DNA from 4 places in the Streptomyces sp. ActVer genome. Region 3 is predicted to be linked to each of the others. Evidence: riboswitches for the same ligand, from Rfam matches in the RefSeq annotation. Region 3 holds a riboswitch; each other region holds the start of a gene.

Region 1 (5,664 bases), on a different contig from region 3:
CCGCGAACCGGTCGGCCCAGCCGACGAACGCCCCGTCCGGGCCAAGGTCGCCGACGCCCTCGGTGAAGCTGTCCCCCACCGCCACGTACGACCCGATCACTGATCTGTTGTCATTCTTCGAATCGTCTGCCACATCGGGCCATGATTCACCTTCGGGTGTGAGCTACGCGACCGTAGGAAGGGGTTGACGGGCGGTGAGATAAGCCACTCGTCAAGTGTTGGTCAATCCCGGAATAAGGGGCTCGATCAGGCACGTTGTCGCAGCTCCCGCACCCGGAAGTCCGTGATCCTGAAGTGACTCCACACGGTCCGGAACGCGAAGTTGCCGCTCGTGTACGGCTCTTGGTCCACGAAGTCGAAGACGAGCCGTCCGTTGTCCCACCACTGGACCGTCGAGCCGTTCGAGACGATCCGGACACGGTTGGGTTCGTTCGCCGTGAGCAGCGGCTCGGTGTAGTCGAAGACGAGGGGTCGGACGCCCGCCTCACCGACGTAACGGCGCAGCCTGGTCGTGGTGTTGGTGTTGGCGCCGTATCCGGCGTAGTACGTCGTGAGGTGGTCGTACTCGTCGAGCGCGCCGCCCCGCTGCGTGGCGAAGAGGTCCTCCGGGGAGCGGACGTCCGTGGCGTTCCAGAAGTTGTTGAGGTCCGAGACCCGGTCGTTGGCGCCGCCCGCCGAGACCGGTGTGGCGGTGTACTCCAGGACGTACGGCCCTCGCAGCTTTCGCTTGAACCAGACCGTCGCGCCGCTCGGCACATCTATCTCCAGGACTCCCCGGGAGGCGGTGACACTGCCGCCGTCCTGCAGTTCCGTCACCCACTGGCCGAGGCCGTGCCGGAAGTCGTCGCGGGCGATGAGCCGCCCCGGACGGTGCCGGGCTGCCGCGCTCGCCGTCTGCGTGGGGACGAGCGCAGCGGGTGCGGCACCGGTGGCCAGGGCTCCGAATGCTCTGCGTGTGGTCGTCATGAAGACCTCCAAGGCATGAAAGGCGCATAGAAAGCGCTTGCGGAGATCACTGTGTCCCGGCTTCCGCACCCCTGTCGACACATCGCCCGGCCATGCCACAGAACCGAAACACCGAAGGCCGGACCCCGGGGATCACAGGGTCCGGCCTTCGGAGACGAGCGGAGTGGTACGCCGTGCGGGCGTGCCTGGCGTCGGGTCAGACGGAGACGCCCTTGCCACGCAGGTACGCCAGCGGGTCCACGTCCGAGCCGTAGTCGGGGGTGGTGCGGATCTCGAAGTGCAGGTGCGGGCCGGTGACGTTGCCCGTCGCGCCGGAGAGGCCGACCTGCTGACCCTCGGACACGGTCTGTCCGGCCGAGACGGAGAGGGAGGACTGGTGGGCGTACTGGGCGTAGCGGCCGTCGTCGAGCTTGATGACGACCTGGTTGCCGTACGCGCCGGCCCAGCCGGCCGAGACGACCGTGCCCGCGCCGACGGACTTGAGGGACGTGCCGGTCGGGACCACGAAGTCGACGCCGGTGTGGTAACCGCTGGACCACATGCTGCCCGACATCTTGTACGGGGTGCCGACGCCCGCGCCCGCGACCGGCAGCGTGAAGCCGGCGGCACTGGCTTCGGACGCGGCCTTGGGAGCCGCAGCCTTGGGAGCCGCAGCCTTCTTCGCGGACGACTCGGTGGCCTTGGAGGCACCGGAGTCGGAGCCGGAGTCCGAGGAGGCGGCGGCCTTGCCGATCGACAGCTTCAGGCCCGGGTGGATCAGCGCCGGGTCACCGCCGATCGCCTTGCGGTTGTCCTCGTACAGCTTCTTCCAGCCACCGCTGACGTCCTGTGTGTCGGCGATCTTCGACAGGGAGTCGCCCGCACGCACGGAATAGGTCTTGGCCGCGGCCTTCTTCGCCTCGGCCTTCTTCGCCTCGGCCTTCTTGTCGGCGGCGGCAGGCGCCGATTCGGCGGCCTTACTCGCGACATTCGAGACGCTCGCCACGGAATCGGCGGCGGACTGCGGAGTCGCGGCGTGCGCTCCGGTCGCACCGAGCAGCGGAAGGGCCAGCGCGGCGCCACCGGTTCCGGCGACGGCTATGGAGCGGGTGAAACGCTGGGACTTGGGACGGCGGTGCTTACCCTTCGCGGGCATGACGAATTCCTCTCCGGCGCCTGCGAGGTGAGCTGTCGGGTGCGAGCTGGAGATGCCCGGCCGTGTTTGCGCACGACTTAACCCCTAGCCGTTCCGGAGACCGGAACAGGCGTTCTACCTGTGGGTCCCCCGCTCCTGCCGTGTACGGGTGGGTGAGCGGATTCCGGGCGGCGGCAGGATTGGGCGTCCGTCCGGATTGATGGCGAACGTAAGCGACATGAAGACGCAGGAACAACCTTTGGGGTTTCCTGTGTGCCCCGTTCTCTTGATCCCTGACCGAAATGACGGTCACGCTGCGTAAATCAGGGATCTTCCCCCTTTGTTAAATCCCTGAAAACGCAGCCGAATTACGTGAACATGGCGACAGCGGACCGTCACGAATATGACGCTGCTCACGGAGTGCCGTTCCAGGAGCCTTTATTCCAGAGCGAGTTGGAACTAAGGCTCCATTACGGACACAACAGTCACATGCGACGCAGGCGGAAAACTGCCGCATCAAGGTCACCGTGCAGCCCCGTCCGCAACCCGTGATGCAACAGCACCGCACCTCGGTGGACTTCGCCCGTTTCGAGGCATTCGTACACCGCTGTCGGGTCGAGCCCCCGCAGCCGCACCGGAGCGACCGGCTCACCGTAGTGCTGGGCCTGGAGCCAGGCGAGGACCACGACCTCGCCGTCACGCGAGTACTGCACGGCGCTCAGTCCGCCCTCCGGCGCCCGCAGCCGGTGGAGGTCCCCGCCCTGCACGACGGGCCGGATCTCCTTGTAGAGCTCCACCCACGTCCGCGCCTCGGCCAGTTCCTCGTCGCTCCACCGGGTCAGGTCGCCGCCGACACCGAGCACTCCGGCCATCGCGCTCACGAAGCGGAAGCGCAACGAACTGACGCGGCCGTTGAGCTGGACGTTCGGGCTGTCGGTGACCCAGGCCGCCATGGTCCGCGCGGGATGCACCTGAGTGAAGCCGTGCTGGATGGCGAGCCGGTCGAGCGGGTCGGTGTTGTCCGAGGTCCACACCTGGTCCGTACGCGCCATGATCCCGAGGTCGATACGGCCGCCGCCGCCCGAGCAGGACTCGAAGGCGACGCCCGGGTGGGCCTCCCTCAGCCGGTCCAGGAGGCGGTACAGGGCGTGCACATGGTCCACCCAGAGCCGCTGCGGGTAGGCCTCGCCGGGCCACCCCGCGTCGGTGAAGCAGCGGTTGAAGTCCCACTTCACATAGTCGATCGGCGCACTGGAGAGCAGCATGTCGAGCTGCTCCCAGAGGTACTCCTGGACGTCCTCGCGGGCGAGGTTCAATACGAGCTGATTGCGCAGCTCCGACCTCTTTCGTCCCGGTTGGAACTGCACCCAGTCGGGGTGCGCGCGATACAGCTCGCTGTCCGGGTTGACCATCTCGGGCTCGACCCAGATCCCGAACTGCATCCCCAGCGCGTGCACCTCGTCGGCGAGGGGCTTGAGGCCCGCCGGGAAGCGGTCGGGGTTGGGCGTCCAGTCGCCGAGCCCGGCCCGGTCACTGGTGCGCGCCCCGAACCAGCCGTCGTCGACCACGAACAGCTCGACCCCCATGGCGGCGGCCCGCCGCGCGAGCGCCCCCTGCTGTTCCTCGGAGATGTCGAACTCCGTGGCCTCCCAGGAGTTGTAGAGCACCGGCCGGTGCTCGTCCGCGTCCGGGATCACATAGGCGCGCTGGTAGGCGTGCCAGGCACGGCTCGCGCCGCCGAATCCGCCGTCGCTCCACAGCCCCGCGAAGACGGGTGTGACGAAGCTCTCCCCCGGCTCCAGCCGCAGCAGCCCCGAGTCGTCGTACCCGACCCCGCCGGTGATCTGCACGCGCGCGTCCGGGAGTTGGGCCACGGCGATCCGCCAGGTGCCCGACCAGGCGAGGGCGCACCCGTAGACCTCGCCCCGCTCCTCGGTGGCCGCTCCGTCGGGGTCCAGGGCGACCCAGGGCAGGTGCTGGTGCGAGGTGTGCCCGCGCCGGCTGCCGATGACCTTCTCACCGTAGGTGAGTTCGGAGCGTACGAGCCGGGACTCGGCCGCCCACCGCCCGTGCAGCTGGGACAGCCGCCAGCCGTCGCGGTGCGGCAGCGTCCAGGCCGCGGAGTCGGCGCGCAGCACCTCCAGGGCGGGCCCTTCGTTGGCGAGGGTCACCCACCGCTCGACGACGTCGGTCCCGGCCCGCATCCGGTAGTGCAGCGTGATCCCGAGCCCGGAGTCGGAGAACCGCAGCCGCAGCTCGTCGCCGTCCGCCTCGTACGTCTCGAAGCTCCACTCGGTGCCGCGCCGCTCGTCCGTCCGCACGGACAGGGCGGGCCGCACGAACCGGGGGCCGCCCTCCACCGGGTACTCCTCGTGCCCGTCGAGGGTGGCCTCGAAGGCCCAGTACTCCGGCCCCGGGCCGGCGGCGAGTGCCTCGGCGTCGGCGAGCGCGATACGCGGACCCCAGTGCAGATGCAGCAGCGCGTCGTCCTCGCCGAGCCGCAGGGCATAACTGCTCGCCGGGCCCGAAAGAAGCCACGTACGACCGTCTTCGCCGATCTCCAACATCAAACCCTCACAGATCCGAACAGGCACGCTCAATCATCAACATCATTATGGGCCGGGTGCCTCCCCGGCAACGCCTGTGGACAACTCATTGGCCTACGAATCGATGTCGTATCGTCGAGAAACGCACTTCGCCGACGAGCCGCGTCGGCAGCCGAATGGGAGGAGCCCCCGTGACGCAGCAGGTCCCGTCGACCGAGCCCGAGCTGGCTGGAGTGCGCAACTTCCGTGATGTGGGCGGCCTGCCGACGGTGGACGGCCGGCGCGTGGCGTACGGACGGCTGTTCCGCAGCGGCCATCTCGCGCACGCGACGGAGTCGGACGCCGAGTTCCTCTCGTCCCTGGGCCTGCACACGATCTTCGACTTCCGCAACGCCGCCGACCAGAAGCTCGAAGGGCCCGACGTCGAGCTGCCGGGTGTGCGGAACGTGAATCTTCCGCTGACCGACCCGGCGCACGGCGCCGAGTTCTGGACGATGGTCCGCGACGGCGACATCGACCAGTTGCGCTCGATCCTCGGGGACGGCAAGGCGGCGGACCGGATGATCCGTTCCTACCGCGCGATAATCCAGGAGCGCACGACCGAGCACCGCCAGGTGCTGCACTCGATGGCCGAGGACGGCGTCCCCGCCCTGATGCACTGTGCGGCGGGCAAGGACCGCGCCGGCATCTCCATCGCCATCACCCTGCTCGCCCTCGGCGTCGAGCGCGAGGCCATCGTCGCGGACTACCTGGAGTCGAACGCGACGCACCGCCGCTACAAGGTGCACCGCAGCAAGTCCTCCGCCTCGGCGTACTCACCCGAGGTGATGGAGCTTCTCAGCCCCCTCTTCGACGCGCGCGCCGAGTATCTGGAGGCGGCGTTCGACACCATCGAGGAGAAGTGGGGCGGGGTGGACACGTATCTGGAGCAGGGCCTGGGCGTGACTCCCGAGGTCCGTGAGCGGCTGCGGGAGCGGTTCCTCGACTGACCGGCCTCCATCCGGCCGACCCGCCCGCCCGGCTCCCCTCCTCAGGGGC
Region 2 (5,664 bases), on a different contig from region 3:
CCAACCCGGAGATCGGCAACCTGCCCTGGGCGCTGCACAACGTCTGGCTGACCTACCGCCACACCATGGACCGGGGCGTCCTGGAGGACGTCCTCTACCCGCTGCTGCGCCGAAGCACCAACTACTACCTGCACTTCCTGTACGAGGGCGACGACGGCAGACTGCATCTGCCGCCGACCCACTCGCCCGAGTACGGCAACGCCCCCGACTGCAACTACGACCTGGCACTGCTGCGTTGGAGCTGCGCGACCCTGCTGGAGACCACCGAACTGCTCGGCGTACGGGACGAGCTGGCGCCCAAGTGGCGCGAGGTGCTGGCGAAGCTGACCGACTACCCGGTGGACGGGAACGGCTTCATGATCGGCGCGGGCGTCCCCTTCGCCAAGTCCCACAGGCACTACTCCCACATGCTCTCCGTCTACCCTCTCCACCTCGTCAACTGGGAACAGCCCGAGCACCGGGACCTGATCGAACGGTCGCTGAACCACTGGATCGGCTTCGAGGGCGCCCTGCGCGGCTACAGCTTCACCGGCGCCGCCTCCATCACCGCCCAGATGGGCCGGGGCGACGACGCGCTGACGTACTTACGCGAGCTGGTCGACCGCTTCGTACAGCCCAACACCATGTACTACGAGGCGGGTCCGGTCGTCGAGACACCGCTGTCCGCCGCGCAGAGCCTGCACGACATGCTCTGCCAGAGCTGGGGCGACACGATCCGCGTCTTCCCGGCCGTCCCGGGTGCCTGGCGGGACGTCACGCTGCACGACTTCCGCACCCAGGGCGCGTTCCTCGTCAGCGCCGTCCGCCGGGGCGGCACCACCCGCTGGGTCCGCGTACGCAGCCTCGCCGGGGAGCCCTGCCGGGTACGCCACTCCCTGCGCGGGCGTCTCACGGTCGCCGGGGTCGGCGGCCCCGCACCCGCCTGGCGCGACCTGGGCGACGGCGTCGTCGAACTGGACCTGGCACGCGACGCGGAGGCGGTGATCCACCCGGCGGGCTCGCGGCCCGACCTGCGGATCGCCCCGGTGGAGGTGACCGTGCCCGCCGACCCGTGGGGACTGCCGGAACCGCCGCAGAGCGGAACCGTCACCCGGCTCGACCTCACCGGACACTTCGACAACGACGGCATCACCACCGAGATGTACTACGGCGACGGGGACTTCGACGGCACCGGCCGTACGTACCCCATGGCCCAACTCCCGCAGACCGGGCAGACGACGGACAACGGCATCGCCTTCCTCTTCACCAACGGCAGCGAGGGAACGAACAACAACCTCGTGGCGGCAGGGCAGGAGATCACCGTCTCGCAGGGCGCGCAACGGGCGTTCACGAAGCTGCACGTGCTGGGCTCGGGCGACACGGCGGCCGTGACCGTCCCCGCGGTGGTCCGGTACGCCGACGGAACGAGCGAGGCCGCGCCGATCGCGCTGACCAACTGGCTGGCGTCCGGCCCCGAGTTCGGCGAGACCGAGGCGGTGATCACCGGTCAGATCCACTCGCGCACCGGGCCGTCGGCCACCAAGGCGGCCGTCTTCCACCAGGTGATCGAGCTCGACGCGCGCAAGCAGCTCACCGCGATCACCCTGACCACGCCCTCGGGGTCGTCCAGGGCCCATGTCTTCGCCCTCTCGCTGGAGCAGTAGTCGGGAGGGGCGGAAGCAGCAGGATCGGCGAACCGTGAGAAGTCGTCGAAGTCCGGCGATGTCTCGACCCGGTACGACGAAGGTCACAGTTATATATCGGACACTTCGCCCTTCAATCTTCACACGAGGTGCACATGTTGGCTAAGTTGACGGACAGGACGCACGACTCCCTCCGGTGAACCTCGCCGGGTCGCGCGGCCTCCGCCGAATCCGGTGGCCCTCGCGGCGACCGGAACCGGGGACCCAACCGAACTTTGGGGTGAATCGGCCCAACCGCCCGACAGGGCAAGGGCCGTAGGGCATACCTTCCGGATTCCTCGCCCGAACCCGACAGCTAACTCGGTAGGCGGAGCACGGAAGGAGTACGGCTCCCATCGCGCCGGAACGAACCCCGCGCCCCGGAGGCAGCAACCTCCCGGGCATACCCCGGCCCGCCCTCGCGACGGCGGCCGCCACCTCAGTGGACCTCTACTCCTCGGCCGGCGGTTCCTCGCCCGCATCGCCGGCAAGAGGGGACGACGGGCCCAGTCGCGAAGAGGTCCAGCAGCGGATCAGCAGCCTCTACGACCAGGCGGAGACCGTCAGCGGGAACTACAACGCGACCCGGGCGATGAACTCGGGGCGGCCGCGCGAGCGTATGGCACCCGGGCCCGACACGGGGCGTGAGCGTGCCGACACGGTCGCCGCCGCCGATCCCGTTCTGAGCGACCGCGCCAAGCAGTGGTTCGACGTGGGGCGTTCGCAACTGGGGCCCCTCATTCCCGCCGTGCTGCCGCCCGACAGGACGCCGGACCGCGGCCCGGCCGCGACGCGGCCCAAGAGCCCCGGTGACCGTCCGGCCGACCGGTCACCCGACCGCTCGCCCGACCGTGCGCTGGAAGGGGCGGGCAAACCCCTCCTGGAGCTGACCGCCGGACCCGGCACCGCGACAACCGCCCGACCCGTGGCGGAGTTGACCGCAGGACCCATCGCCGCGCTGCCGGCCGTGCCGCAGGCGCGACAGGAGGCCACCGCGATCCTGCCCGCGACCGCAGCCGATCCGCGGCAGTCGCTGAAGACCTCCAAACAGCGGAACCAGAGCAAGCTCGCGAAGGCCCGTGAGCTGCTCTCCGCGCACACCGCCCGGCGGAGCGCGCCGGTGGCGGCCATCGAACCCCCTCCGGCGGAGACCGTCTGGGCCACCACCGAGGGGCAGGGCTACCGCCAGGCCGAGGCCGAATGGTGGCAGCCGCAGGCGCAGCCGCTGTCGGCCGGTTTCGGCATGGAACCGGCCGTCGACGCCCTGGGCGGCCCGGACCTGACGTTCGGCATGGGGCTGCCCGCTGCTCCGGCCCCGACTCCGGCAGTCGCTCCGTCAATCGCTCCGGCTCCGTCGATCGGCATGGATCTGCCCATGGGCCCGGACCTGTCGTTCGGTATGGCTCCGCCCATCGACACCCGTACGCCGATCGGCACGGGCCTGCCCATCGGTTCGGACGGCGCCGCGAACCCGGGGTACGGCACTCCGACCCCCGGCTACGGCGTTGCGACCTCGGCATACAGCGGTGGGTCGACCCCGGGATACGCCGGACCGACCCCCGGATACGGCGGGAAGGCCGCGACAGCCGTCGACTTCGCCCGTGAGCAGATCGGCAAGCCCTGTGTCTGGGGAGCGATGGGGCCGGGCTCGTACGACTGCTCAAGCCTCACCCAGGCGGCCTGGAAAGCGGCCGGGGTCGCACTCCCGCGTACCGTGAACGATCAGGCGACCGCCGGTATGGCGGTCCCCCTCTCCGACATCCGTCTCGGCGACCTGGTCCTCTTCCACGGACACGTCGGCCACGTCGGCATCTACAGCGGCAACGGCATGATGGTCCACGCGCCGAGCCCGGGGGCGGCCATCCGCGAGGAGTCGATCCACTGGGCCGGCGAGCCGGCGATCCACAGCGTGATCCGGCCTGCCTGACCCGGAGCCGTACCTGACCCGGAGGCCGTATCGGAACGCGCGCGAGGCGCCGACCGATACGGCCCCTGATCGTCTCGTGACGGAGACGGCCGGTCCGCGGTCGGGTCAGCCCGCGTCGAGCGCGACGGCGATGTCGGTGATGGGTATCGGGAACGGGTACACGTCGGTCGTGGCTCCGGTGAGTACGTCGACGGTGTAGAGCGTCGTCGTCGAGGCACCGGCCGGGGTGAGGGCGGCGAAGGCCGTGTTCGAGATGGTCTTGCCCGCGCTCAGGTCGCTGAAGATGTCGAAGCCCGCGTTGGCACCGGCGTCGAAGCCGAGCGAACCGGTCGCGACCAGCAGGCCGTTGGCGGGCGGTGACTGGATGACGACCTGGTCCGAGGTCGTGTTGATGTCGAACAGCGTGGTCGCGGTGGCCGAGTTGAGGTCGTTGTTGGTGTAGGCGGCGCCGGTGACGCCGCGGGTCGTCGCCCCGTCCGTGGTCAGCGGGGTGTTCGTGGCGGTGCTGCTGTTGGCGAGGTTGTGCGCCAGGTTCTGACCGGTGTCGCTGATGATCCGGAGCCGGTCGGCCGCGGGGTTGAAGTCGACACCGAAGTTCGTGCCCTGCAACGGGACGCTGAGCTGCGAGACCTTGGTGACCTGCACGTCCGGGACGGCGGGCGGGGTCTTGACCGTGTAGACGCCGCCCTGGTTGCCGACGGCGTACATCAGACCGTTCTGTACGCGGAAGTCGATCCCGATGACCGCGGTGTCGCCGACGAGCCCGTTGATGACCCTGAACCAGTTGAGCACGTCGGGTCTGTCGGTGGTGAAATACGCCATCAGCCTGCCGTCGGCCGAGATGCCGAACGCCGGCAGGCTGGGTGTCGCCGCGTGGCTGGTGCCCGGGGTCGCCACGACGAGTGCCGCCATGGCGGACGCGGCCGCGACCGCCGTGGCCATCTTCTTCCTGAGCCCTGCTTTCATCGCTTCTTCCCTCTCGGTCGGCGTGAGCTTGAGCGTGGATGTGAGCGCGAGCGCGTACTGGGGCAGAGGTATTGCCGCCTGGTCCGCCAGGCCGGATCGACAGGCGGCGACGGCAAGCTATGGGGCAGGACTGGACATCCACTGGACGGTGGTTGAACGGCTGGACGGTTGAACGGAGGGGCTCCGCGGGTTCACGGGCCCGATGTGGTCGACGACGCGGTGGCTGTCACCCGCGGCCCCAGGGCCCGGCGGGCGCGCTCGGCGCCCGCGTGCGCCCGTGCCAACTGGTCGTGTTCACCGGTGACGGACGCGACCGTCGCCGCGGTGGAGTGGTGGTCGAGCGCCTCGTCGTGACGGCCGCTGCCGTGCAGGGCCTCGGCCAGGCCGTTGAGCGCCGACGCCTCGCCGTAGCCCTCCCCGTTCTCACGGAACAGTTCGAGGGCTCGCCGCTGACAGGTGAGCGCGGCCTCGAACTCGCCCTGCCCCAGCCGGATGTCGCCCAGACCGGACAGCGCGTACGCCTCGCCGCCGTGGTGCCCCAACTGCCGGAAGAGCGTGAGGGCCTGCTCCTGGCATTCGGCCGCGGACTCCGAACGGCCCAGCCGCAGAAGGGCGTTGCCGAGGTGGGAGAGGGTGCGGGCGCGGCCGATCCGGTCTCCGGTCAGATCGTGCAGGGCGAGCGCCTGCCGCTGGTGGTCGGCCGCCTGCTCGTACTCGCCCAGCCGCAGACACACATTGCCGAGGTTCGTGAGCGTGCGCGCCTGGCCCACCTGGTCGTCGGTCTCCCGGTAGAGGGCGAGGGCCTGTTGATGGTCGTGCGCCGCGTCGCGGAGGCTGCCGAGACGCCAGTGGACGTTGCCGAGGTTGGACAGGGTTCTCGCCCGCCCGGCGCGGTCGCCCGTCCGGAGGTGCAGTTCGAGGGCCCGTACGAGATGGTCCTCGGCCGATCCCGCGTCGGCGAGCCGCCAGTGCACGACCCCGAGGTTAGTCAGTGCGTGGGCCTGTCCGGCCAGGTCACCGAGCGTCTCGGCGGCCCGCAGGGCGTGGCGGTGGATCTCCAGCGCCACGGTGTGGTGACCGGAGTCGAGGTGGCGGAAGAGAAGAGCGGCC
Region 3 (5,664 bases):
CTTAATAGGCGCAGCCCCAAACCACAACACGAACCCAAGAGCGCAACCGCACCCCCACCCCAGACGAAACCCCACCCCCAGTCCCGCCCCGCCCCTCAGCCAGAAGCCGAGGTCAGCCTCCCCAACTCCCCCTCCGTGAGGACAAGCCCGGCCACCCCCAGCAACGCCGGAAGCTGCTCCACCGTACGAGCGCTGGCGATGGGCGCGACGACGGTCGGCCGGGACGCCAGCCAGGCCAGAGCCACGGTGGCGGCCTCGACCCCACGCTCCCGCGCGACCTCGTCGAGCGCGGCCAGCACCCGCGGCCCCCGCTCCGACTCCAGATGCGCACCCGCGGACCCGGCCCGCGCGCTGTCGACGACGGCACCCGCCCGGTACTTGCCGGTGAGGAGCCGAAGACGTTGCCGCCGAGGGAGAGCGGAAAAACTTCCAGGTCGGACGAACCCAGCTTGCGGAGAGAGGTCATGGGTGGGTCAACGGCCGTACCGGACGGCCGTATTCCGCACCCAGGAACCTCTCAGACCCTTCTTACGGGGTGAGCCCCTTGCCCCGCAGCCACGCCATCGGGTCGATGCCGTCGCCACCGCTGGTGTAGACCTCAAGGTGGAGGTGCGCCCCGGTGACGTTGCCGGTCGCGCCCACGCGGCCGATGACGTCACCCGTGCTGACCTTCTGCCCGGCGCTCACGCTGATCGACGACTGGTGGGCGAACCACAGCTCCGTACCGTCTTCGAGCTCCAGGATCGTGCGGTAGCCGTACGACCCGCTCCAGCCCGCTTCCTTGATCGTGCCGCTGGAAACGGCCTTGATCGGCGTACCCGTGGGAGAGGCGAAGTCCAGACCCGTGTGCTGGCCGGAGGACCACAGCGAGCCGGTCTGACCGTAGGTCGAGGTGATCGTGTACGAGGAGGTGGGCAGCGTGAACTGCTTGGCGAGCTCGGCGAGGCGCGCGGCCTCGGCCTTCTCCTTGGCCTCCTGGTCGGCCTTCTTCTTGGCGGCGGCGACCTTGGCCTCGGCGGCGTCCCTCTCCTTGGCGGCCAGCGTGGCTGCCTTCTTCGCGGCGGCGGCCTCGGCGGCCTCCTGGGCCTCGCGGTCCACCTGGTCCTGCTGCTGCTCGGCCTGGAGCATGATGCGGGCGCGCAGGGCCTCGCCGGCATCCGAGTTGCCCTGCTCGGCGTCGGCAGCGGTGAGGCCGACGGCGGTGATCGGGGTGCTGGAGCCCTCGGGGGCGTCGTCGTCCGAGAACGGCGAGCCGACGTTCGGCAGGTCGGGGATCGAGATCGACACCGGGGGCTTGCCGGTCTGCGCGGTGGCCATGCCACCCGCACCGACGGCGGCTATGACACCGACGCCCAGAACGGTCGAGCTACGGGCGAGTCCGCCGCCGCGCTGCTTGGCGACGCGGTGCCGGCCGCGGACCGGAAGGACGGTCTCCGCGCTGGGATTCCAGACCTCCCACGTCTCCTCGTCCTTACGAGCGCCGTAGGCGAATGTGTCGGGCTTCTTCTCACCCGAGGACTCACCCGTCAACTCATCCGGAACGAACGAGGGTGTGAGGGCAGACCGGTTGGACGCCACGTGGGCGCACTCCTTTCCTTCCTTCTCGCCTACCGGGTTAGCTGACGGGTTCGGAGCAGGAAGGTCTCCTACGCGCGTCAACCGCGGTGCGCTACACCGCGAAGACGAGCGATTCACCCCAAGTGATGGTTCCCCGGTTCCCTTGCGGGATTCGGCGCGTGCGCACGGAGCCGACTCTTGTGACGGCTGGGACGACCGCGCTGCGTTATCGAACGTTAATAGACCCGGGCACCGGATTCCAAGCTGTTCCTGATGATCGTTACGACCCTTGGCCCGGACTTACAGGTCACGAGCGGGGTAAATCGGGCGAGTTGATCGACATTCAGGAACAGGAGTCCTGTTGATGGTGCGTCAGCTGTTGAGCGGAGGGACGCCGTTCGACTACCAGCAGTGACATGGGTCTCCGAAAGAGCGACGCATCTCACGGCCGCCGCACTCACGACCGTCACGCAATCACCACGACCGTGCCCTCACGACTGCGCCCTCACGGCCGCCGCACCGCAAGCAGAGCCATGTCGTCGGTCGCCCCGCCCCCGGTGTGCCGCAGGACGTCGTCCAGTACCGCGGTGAGCAACGCGTCGGGCCCGGGAAAGACCCGCCCGGACAGCCGTCGCGCCGGATCGTAGAAGACGTCTCGCCGGTCCCGCGCCTCGGAGAGCCCGTCCGTGTGGAAGAGCAGCATGGCCCCGCCGGGGAACTCCTCCTCCTGTCCTCGGTCGGGCCAGGCCCCCAACTCCCCGGTCCCGAGCGGCAGCGCGGGCTCCGGCGCGGCGAGCGTACGTACCTCTCCGTCGCCGTACAGCAGGAGGGGCCCGGGGTGGCCGCGGTTCACGAGGCGTACGACCGGGGTGCCGTGCGGGATCTCGGCGAGCACGGCGGTGGTGAAGTCCTCGAAGACCGCGATGATGTCGCGCCGGACACCTTCGCGCGCGAGCGCCCGCTCCAGCCGCTGCGCGACCGCCTCCAGGCTGGCCTCCTGCTCGGCGGCCTCCCGGAAGGCCCCGATGAGTACGGCGACGACGCCGACCGCCCCCATGCCCTTGCCCCGTACGTCGCCCACGAGGAGCCGTACGCCGTGCGGGGTGTCCTGCACGGCGTACAGGTCGCCCCCGATGAACGCGCCCTCCTGCGCGGCCTCGTACCGTGCCGCGATCTCAAGACCGCCGATCCGCGCGGCCGGTTCGGGCAGTACGGCCCGCTGGGCGGCCTCCGCGATCTCGCGGGCGGTGGCGAGGCGCGCGTTGCCGCGTCCCACGAGCCGGTTGATGCCGACGGCGAGCACGGCGGCCGTGGCCACGGTGAGGACCTCTGTGACCGCACCCGCGTCGAAGGCGAACTTGAGATGCACGAGAGCCATGCCCACGGTCGCCGCGATTCCCGTCCACACCGTGGCGCCGAGCGAGAAGAGGGGTGCGGCGATGAGCACCGCGGCCGTGAAGAAGGGAGCCGCGGTGAAGTCCTGCGGGGTGAGGAGGTCGTAACAGACACCGGCGACGATCAGCAGCGCCGGCAGCACGCGGACGAGGGTGCGCTGGTACGAGGCGGTCCTCTCCACGGGCTCGACGTCCACGGGCTCGACCCGCACCGACTCCTGCTCCTCCACCTGTCCAGGCTTCCGGGAGCGGGGGTGGCGGGCGAGCGGACGAGGACCGGGCGGGTGAAGCCACCTGGGAACACCCGGGAAAGCGCCTGAAGAAAACACCCGGGAAAACACCTGAGGCCGGAATCCTTGATCGGATTCCGGCCTCGGGCCTTCAGTAGCGGGGACAGGATTTGAACCTGCGACCTCTGGGTTATGAGCCCAGCGAGCTACCGAGCTGCTCCACCCCGCGTCGTTAAGACCACTGTACGCCATCTGCGGGACCCGAAGCACACGCGTTAACTTCGCCCGCGCTTCACCGGGTGGTTTGGTACGAAAAATGACGATCGGCGATACGGGTCGGCCCTGCCCGTCGGCCGTACCGACGGGAAACGCGCCGGTCAGGCCAGATGACGGTTGGGGGCCTTCGCGTCGGCCTCGTACTCCGGGAGCACCAGGACGTCGGCGCCGGACGCGGCCAGCAGCCCGCTCCCGTCCGCGCCCGCCACGAAGGTGTCCGGCTCCCGCCAGGCGGTCACGACCCTGCGTACGCCCGCGTCGAGGATCAGCCGGGCGCAGGGCGCGGGCCGGGACGCGCGGCGGGCGCACGGCTCCAGGCTGCTGTAGACGGTGGCGGCCGCGAGCCGCGGATCACCCGGCTCGACCTTGGCGAGCGCGGCCTCCTCCGCGTGCGACACAGGGTCAGCCTCTCGGGAGTACCCCCGGGCCAGCTCCGTACCGTCGGCCGCGACGACGACCGCGCCGACGCTGAACGCGGTCCGCGAGGGCGGACACTCGGCGGCCAGTTCGCAGGCGAGCGCGAGCCATCGGTGGTCGGCGGCGGAGGGTACGTTCCCGGTGCCGGGCGCGGTGGGGACGTACCGCATGAGGACGACGTCCCCCACGGGCCGCGTCTCGACCAGCCGCAGCCGGTTGCGGGGGCCGCCCGGGTAGTCGCCGGGTCCGAACAGCCGGGGCGCGTCCGGCTCCCCCACGACGAGGGGCGCGAGGGCGAGCTGCAGTTCGTCGGCGAGGCCCTGGCTCAGAAGCTGGGTGTGGACGCGGCCGCCGCCCTCGACCATGAGCCGCCGTACGCCGCGGACGTCGTGAAGGTGGGTGAGTACGGCCCGCCAGTCGACGTCCGGGCCGACGGAGACGACATCGACGCCGAGCCCGCGCAACGCGTCACCGGCCTTGGCGGCCCCCTCGTCGGTCGTGTAGACGATCTTCTCGCCGCCCGTGGACCAGAAGTTGGCGTCGGGGTCGAGGTCGCCGCTGCCGCTGACGGTGACCTTCAGCGGGTACTCCGGCCGTCCGGCGGCGACCCGGGCCGCGCGGCGCTCGGCGGAGTTCACAAGGAGCCGGGGGTTGTCGGCGCGCAGGGTGCCCGCGCCGACGAGGATCGCGTCGGACTCGGCCCGTACCTCGTCGACCCGGTCGAAGTCGGCCGGTCCGGAGAGCAGCAGCCGTCCGGGGCCGGTGTCGTCCAGGCAGCCGTCGAGGGAGACGGCGGCGGACAACAGGACGTAGGGGTGAGGCATGGACGCGCTCGCTTTCGGGCTCTGGCGGGCTGTCGGGATGGCGGGCTCTTTCGGAGGCAGAGGCGGGGCTCGCCCAGACGGCGGGCCGGTGTCGCCCGGTCGCCGATCCGGGCTTGGTTCAAGTTTGAAACAAACCTACACTGGGGGCATGACGACCCGCTGGCTCACCCCCGAGGAGCAGCGCGCCTGGCGCGCCTACATCGCCGCCTCCCATCTCCTGGAGGACGCGATCGACCGGCAGCTCCAGCAGGAGGCCGGCATGCCGCACCTTTACTACTCCATCCTCGCCAACCTCTCCGAGGCGCCGGGCCGCAGTCTGCGCATGACGGACCTCGCGGAGAGCACGAAGATCACCCGCAGCCGGCTGACGTACGCGGTGACCCGCCTGGAGAAGGACGGGGCGGTACGCCGCGAGGACTGCCCCATGGACAAGCGGGGCAGCGTCGCGATCCTCACGGACGAGGGGATGGCCCTGCTGGAGCGCACGGCCCCCGGCCACGTCGAGACAGTCCGCGCGACGCTCTTCGACAAGCTCACGCCGGAGCAGGTGGGGCAGCTGGAGGAGATCTGTACGGAGATCGCGCGGGGCCTGGAGGGGGGCGACCCGCAGGCGGCCCCGGACGACGTCCCGTGGCGCCGCCGGTCGAGCCCGTGCGCGGGAGGGACGACGACGGGCGAGGCGTAAGGCGTAAGGCGCACGGGGACCGTACGGGGACACACGGGTCGCACCACAACCACCAATATCCGTTGCTTCAACTTTAAAGCATGGGGTAGTGTCGCGATCCGAGGATCTGCTTCAAATCTGAAGCAGGTGAGAGATCGGACCGGGAGAACCGCATGCCCGACTACCCCGCCGCCACCCAGCGCTCGCGCGTCCGGGTGCCGCTGCGTTTCAACGACGGCTACAGCGTCGACGCCGAACTGGTCACCTTCCACGGCCTGACCGACGGCCAGGAACACGTGGCG
Region 4 (5,664 bases), on a different contig from region 3:
GCGGCGGAACGTGAGGCGCGCGCGGTGTCCGCGTCGTCGGCGCCGATACGGGCCCGGTCCGCGTCCGACAGCCGTGACAGCAGGTCCCGTGCCTCTCCCAGTTTCCCGGTGACGGTCGTCTTGTGCCGCTTCAGCTCCGCCTGCCGTTCCTTGAGCGAGGTGAGTTCCACGTGGGCGGCCCCGCGCAACTGCTCGATCTCGCGCAGCTGTCGGCGCACGCGCGACACGTTCGAGGCCTGCCTGCTGCCGGCCCGCTCGGCGAACGCGGCGCCGTCCAGGTACTGGTCGGGATCGGAGGAGAGCATGAGCCCCAGTGCGGGGTCGACGCCGCCGTCCCGGTACTGCGCGGCGGCCAGTGAACCGAGCGCGGCCCGCTCGGAGTTGAGCCGTTCGGTCCTGCGCGCTGCCTCGTCCTGGAGGGTGTCGAGGCGGCCCCGCGTCTTCGTCGACCTCTCCTTCGCGCCGTTGTACTTCTCGGTGGCGACCTCCGCCTCCTGGTACAACTTGTCGACCTTCGCCTTGACCTGAGCGGGTGTCAGCTCCGGGGCGGCGGTTCCCGTCCCCTCGAACCCGGTCGCGCTCGCCGCGCCCGCCAGCGCGATGGTGAAGGCGGTGCGGGCCGTACTGCCGCCGACTGAGCGCTGTCTCGGCTTGCGGTGCGCTGCCACGTGCGATCCACGTCCTTCCGTACGCCGCCGAGGCGTTTGTGCGGCCGCGGCGGCGGCCCTCAGGGGCCGGTTGCACGTCCGGCGGCGGCCCGCACAGGGGGAGCGGGCCGCCGCCGGACCCTTCTCGGCGGTGGTGTCCGGATGCCGCCCCTGACCCGGGCGGTGGTGGGGAGCCGGCCACCTGGTGAAGGACGCTAAACCTGGGACCGCGGCGGGGGTAACGGCATGTACGGAAGTGGTGGGACTCGGACATGACCTGACCGGGTACGACCACGATCCGGGCCCGGGCCCGCCGACTTGACGTGGTGCGGTGACCGATACGCGGATTGTGGGGAAACGAGCGGCGAACCGGTGCTATGGGCTCCGCCGGGTTGTGGCGCGGGAGCTGCGCGGGGCCCGTGGGGCCGACGGGGCCCGCCTGTGCGTAGGGCAGGCGGGGCCGGGTGTGCGGGGCGGGGGGCGGTGTGCGGTGGTACGGAGCCGTTTGGCTAGTGTCCGGGCTCATGGACGTACTCATTCATGTCTTCGTCGCCCTGCACATCATCGGCATCGCATCCCTCCTCGGCGGCTTTCTCACGCAGATGAAGGCCATGAGTGACGGCACGGCCCGCTTCAGCCCCGCCATGCTCCACGGCGCGCTGACCATGCTGGTCACCGGCGCGATCCTGGTCGGCCTCAACCAGGCCGACGACCAGACCGTCAACAACGTCAAGATCGGCGTGAAGCTCGCCCTGCTGGTCGTGATCCTCGGCCTCGTGTACGTGAAACGGGACGAGGAGAAGGTCGAGAACAGCCTGTTCGGCCTGGTGGGCGGGCTGACCACGGCGAACATCTTCATCGCGGTGCTCTGGACCTGAGCGGGGACCCGAGTGGGCACCTGAGTGGAAACAGCTTCCTGTTTCCACTCAGGTCGACGAGAAGCGCCTCACGCCGGGCGCACCACGCTGTGGATCGGCATGTAGTAGATCGACTCCTCGCGGACGTACGCCCCCGGCTTGGGCGCGTGGATCATCATGCCGTCGCCGATGTAGATGCCGACGTGGCTGATGTCGTCGTAGAAGAAGACCAGGTCACCGGGCTGGGCGCTGTTCACGGAGACCGTCGTGCCGGCGTTGACCTGGTCCCAGGTGGTGCGCGGGAGGGTGACGCCGGCGGCCTTCCAGGCTGCCTGGGTGAGACCGGAGCAGTCGTACGAGCCGGGGCCGCTCGCGCCCCAGACGTACGGCTTGCCGATCTGGGCGCGGGCGAAGGCGAGCGCCTTGTCGGCCTTGGCGGTGTAGGTGGCGGAGCCGGAGCCGGAGCCGGAGGTCCCTGAGGTGCTCCCGGAGCCCGTGGAGGCCCCGGTGTCCTGCGCGGCCTCCTGGCGCCGCCGCTCGGCGTCGGCCGCCTGCTGCCGGGCCAGCTCGTCCGCCTTGCGCTGGGCCTCTTCCTGCTTCTGCCGCTCGATCGCGGCGAGCCGCGCCTTCTCCTCGACGGTCAGCTTCGAGAGGAGGTCGCGCGCCGCGGCGAGCTTCCGCTGGACGTCCGCCTTGGACGTCTTCAGTGAACTCTGCGTCCTGGTGAGCGTCTCCAGGCTCTCGGACGCCTCCCGCCGCTTCTCCGTCGTGGCGGTCTGCTGCGTCACGTAGTCGTCGACGGACTGCTTCTGGCGGCTGGTGAGCCGGTCCATCAGCTGGGTCTGGTCGAAGTAGTCCTGCGGGTTGTCCGCGAGGAGGAGGGAGGCGGTGTCGGGGGCGGCGGCCCCGGTGCGGTACTGCGCGGCGGCGAACGTACCGAGCTCCTCGCGCGCGTCGTTGAGCCTCTCCGTGCGGCGCGCCACGTCGTCGAGCAGGGTGTCGACACGCTTCTTCTGCTTGGTGGTCTTCTCCTTGGCCGCGTTGTACTTCTCGCTGGCCGTCTCCGCCTGGCGGTAGAGGTCGCCGACCTTCTTCTCGACTTCCTCCAGGCTCGGCCTGGGCTCCTCGGAGGGCGACGCGTTCGCCGTCTGGGAGAGGAGGGCCACCGAGGTCAGGGCCGCGGTGGCGAGGGCCGGAGTCCGTATGCCCACGGGACTGGGGGGCCGGGACCTGCGGTGTGGCGCCACGAGGGCGTCTCCTTCCGTCGTCCGCCTACCGAGTTAGCTGTCGGGTTCGGGCGGGTGCTCCGGAAGGTTTGCCCTACGGTCCGTTTCCCCGAAGGGAGTTGGACCGATTCACCCCAAGGTCGGTGGGTCCCCGGCTCCGTCGGCCACGAGGGCCTACCGGACTCGGCGGAGGCCGCTCGGCCCGGCGTGTTCGCCGGTGCGGGTCGTGCGGCCCACATAAAATTTAGCTAACTCGTGTGGCCCCTGTGAAGTTTGATGTGCGATATGCCCGATACATTTTCGTGACCTTAGCCTTGGGCTCGACTCGACCTGGTCAATTCGGATGGGTGTGGCCCGAGTTGTCCACTCGATGAAGTCCGGCCCGCTGGAGTGCCCCTTTGGGCAGTGCCCCTTTAGGGGCGCGGGGAACTGCGCGACAAGCCACAAGGAACCCGCACCCGCGATACGGCCCCCAGGGACTTCCGGTGAAGCCGCAGGTCGGCCACCTGATCGCGGACCGCTACAAGCCCCCACCGGAGGGTGACGGAACCCGAGGTGGGCGGCCACGGAAACCCGCACCCCCGCGGAGCGAGCCCGCGGAGTTTCAAGGGCGGCGGCACGCTGTCAGTGGGGGCGCCTAGACTCGGAGAGCGATGAGCAGCCTCTTTGATGACAGCTTCCTGGCGGACCTCAAGCCCTCACGGGCCCACGAGGAGGAGCCCCCGCCGCCGCCCGAGGACGAGGCGCCGGAGTCGGAGCCGGTTCCGGACGATTTGTTCGGCGGCCGCTTCGACGTGCCTCCGAGTCGGGACGGGTACTACCGCGACGGCGCGCCCCGGCCGCACGTGGACCCGGCCGCGCTCCTGGACGGGCTGAACGAGAACCAGCGCGCGGCGGTGGTCCACCACGGCTCGCCGCTGCTCATCGTGGCCGGCGCGGGCTCCGGCAAGACCCGTGTGCTCACGCACCGGATCGCCCACCTGCTGGGCGAGCGCAAGGTGCACCCGGGCCAGATCCTCGCGATCACCTTCACGAACAAGGCCGCGGGCGAGATGAAGGAGCGCGTCGAGCAGCTCGTCGGCCCCCGGGCCAACGCGATGTGGGTGATGACCTTCCACAGCGCGTGCGTACGGATCCTGCGGCGGGAGTCGAAGCAGCTCGGCTTCACCTCCTCCTTCTCGATCTACGACGCCGCCGACAGCAAGCGCCTCATGGCCCTGGTCTGCCGTGACCTGGACCTCGACCCCAAGCGCTTCCCGCCCAAGTCGTTCAGCGCCAAGATCTCGAACCTGAAGAACGAGCTGATCGACGAGGAGGACTTCGCCGCCCAGGCGGCTGGGGGCACCTCCCAGACGGAGTCTGGGGGAGGCTTCGAGAAGACCCTCGCCCAGGCCTACGCGATGTACCAGTTCCGCCTGCGCGAGGCGAACGCGCTGGACTTCGACGACCTGATCATGACGACGGTCAACCTCCTGCGCGCCTTCCCGGACGTCGCCGAGCACTACCGCCGCCGCTTCCGGCACGTCCTGGTCGACGAGTACCAGGACACGAACCACGCGCAGTACGCCCTCGTGCGCGAGCTCGTCGGTACCTCCGAGCACCCGGTCGACGTACCGCCGAGCGAGCACGACCTCCCGCCGGCCGAGCTGTGCGTGGTGGGCGACGCCGACCAGTCGATCTACGCCTTCCGCGGTGCGACCATCCGCAACATCCTCCAGTTCGAGGAGGACTACCCGAACGCGACGACGATCCTGCTGGAGCAGAACTACCGCTCGACGCAGACGATCCTCACCGCCGCCAACGCGGTCATCGAGCGCAACGAATCGCGCCGCCCCAAGAACCTGTGGACCAACGCGGGCGCGGGCGCCCAGATCACCGGCTATGTCGCCGACACCGAGCACGACGAGGCCCAGTTCGTCGCCGACGAGATCGACCGCCTCACGGACGCGGGCGACGCGAAGGCGGGCGACGTCGCCGTCTTCTACCGTACGAACGCGCAGTCCCGTGTCTTCGAAGAGGTCTTCATCCGCGTCGGCCTGCCCTACAAGGTCGTCGGCGGCGTCCGCTTCTACGAGCGCAAGGAGGTCCGGGACGTCCTCGCGTACCTGCGCGTGCTCGCGAACCCCGAGGACTCCGTACCGCTGCGCCGCATTCTCAATGTCCCCAAGCGCGGCATCGGCGACCGCGCCGAGGCGATGATCGACGCGCTCTCCCAGCGCGAGAAGATCAGCTTCCCGCAGGCGCTGCGCCGCGTCGACGAGGCGTACGGCATGGCGTCCCGCTCGACGAACGCAGTCAAGCGGTTCAACACGCTGATGGAGGACCTCCGCACGATCGTCGAGTCGGGCGCCGGCCCGGCGACGGTCCTGGAAGCGGTTCTCGAACGGACCGGCTACCTCGCCGAGTTGCAGGCCTCGACCGACCCGCAGGACGAGACCCGCATCGAGAACCTCCAGGAACTGGCCGCCGTGGCCCTGGAGTTCGAGCAGGAGGCCGGCGAGGGCGAGGCACCGGGCGGCCTCTCCGCCTTCCTGGAGCGGGTCGCGCTCGTCGCCGACTCCGACCAGATCCCGGACGAGGAGGAGGACGGGTCCGGCGTGATAACGCTGATGACCCTCCACACCGCCAAGGGCCTCGAATTCCCCGTGGTGTTCCTGACCGGCATGGAGGACGGCGTCTTCCCGCACATGCGCGCACTCGGCCAGACCAAGGAGCTGGAGGAGGAGCGCCGGCTCGCGTACGTCGGCATCACGCGCGCGAGGGAGCGGCTGTATCTGACCCGTGCCTCGATGCGCAGCGCCTGGGGCCAGCCCTCGTACAACCCGCCGTCCCGTTTCCTGGAGGAGATCCCGGAAACGCATCTGGAGTGGAAGCGCACGGGCTCCCTGGGCCCGGCGGCCTCCGGCGTGGCGGCCTCCCTGTCCTCCTCGCGCT

The links. Region 3 has a riboswitch for cyclic di-AMP ahead of O3Q52_RS41745 (M23 family metallopeptidase). Riboswitches for the same ligand answer to the same signal wherever they lie in the genome.
Region 1: linked by a shared signal. The riboswitch ahead of O3Q52_RS18335 (LysM peptidoglycan-binding domain-containing M23 family metallopeptidase) and the one ahead of O3Q52_RS41745 (M23 family metallopeptidase) in region 3 are both predicted to bind cyclic di-AMP.
Region 2: linked by a shared signal. The riboswitch ahead of O3Q52_RS26415 (C40 family peptidase) and the one ahead of O3Q52_RS41745 (M23 family metallopeptidase) in region 3 are both predicted to bind cyclic di-AMP.
Region 4: linked by a shared signal. The riboswitch ahead of O3Q52_RS24775 (C40 family peptidase) and the one ahead of O3Q52_RS41745 (M23 family metallopeptidase) in region 3 are both predicted to bind cyclic di-AMP.

What each region holds. Positions count from the first base shown of each region.
Region 1 covers NZ_JAPWHT010000099.1:21,231-26,894, reverse strand. Annotated here, with positions in the region: partial or broken gene O3Q52_RS18345 (SGNH/GDSL hydrolase family protein) at 1-100, opposite strand, end outside; gene O3Q52_RS18340 (DUF6250 domain-containing protein) at 247-966, opposite strand; gene O3Q52_RS18335 (LysM peptidoglycan-binding domain-containing M23 family metallopeptidase) at 1,163-2,101, opposite strand; cyclic di-AMP (ydaO/yuaA leader) riboswitch at 2,106-2,270, opposite strand; gene O3Q52_RS18330 (alpha-galactosidase) at 2,566-4,647, opposite strand; gene O3Q52_RS18325 (tyrosine-protein phosphatase) at 4,818-5,615, shown strand.
Region 2 covers NZ_JAPWHT010000173.1:11,274-16,937, reverse strand. Annotated here, with positions in the region: gene O3Q52_RS26420 (Tat pathway signal sequence domain protein) at 1-1,643, shown strand, start outside; cyclic di-AMP (ydaO/yuaA leader) riboswitch at 1,836-2,008, shown strand; gene O3Q52_RS26415 (C40 family peptidase) at 2,104-3,588, shown strand; gene O3Q52_RS26410 (DUF4394 domain-containing protein) at 3,694-4,554, opposite strand; gene O3Q52_RS26405 (tetratricopeptide repeat protein) at 4,746-5,664, opposite strand, start outside.
Region 3 covers NZ_JAPWHT010000407.1:2,434-8,097, reverse strand. Annotated here, with positions in the region: gene O3Q52_RS41755 (PrsW family intramembrane metalloprotease) at 1-5, shown strand, start outside; partial or broken gene O3Q52_RS41750 (aldo/keto reductase) at 96-389, opposite strand; gene O3Q52_RS41745 (M23 family metallopeptidase) at 529-1,578, opposite strand; cyclic di-AMP (ydaO/yuaA leader) riboswitch at 1,590-1,745, opposite strand; gene O3Q52_RS41740 (PP2C family protein-serine/threonine phosphatase) at 2,063-3,181, opposite strand; tRNA gene O3Q52_RS41735 (tRNA-Met) at 3,337-3,410, opposite strand; gene O3Q52_RS41730 (dihydrofolate reductase family protein) at 3,559-4,698, opposite strand; gene O3Q52_RS41725 (MarR family winged helix-turn-helix transcriptional regulator) at 4,847-5,383, shown strand; gene ribA (GTP cyclohydrolase II) at 5,536-5,664, shown strand, end outside.
Region 4 covers NZ_JAPWHT010000156.1:9,338-15,001, forward strand. Annotated here, with positions in the region: gene O3Q52_RS24765 (C40 family peptidase) at 1-668, opposite strand, end outside; gene O3Q52_RS24770 (hypothetical protein) at 1,172-1,525, shown strand; gene O3Q52_RS24775 (C40 family peptidase) at 1,594-2,751, opposite strand; cyclic di-AMP (ydaO/yuaA leader) riboswitch at 2,758-2,929, opposite strand; gene pcrA (DNA helicase PcrA) at 3,384-5,664, shown strand, end outside.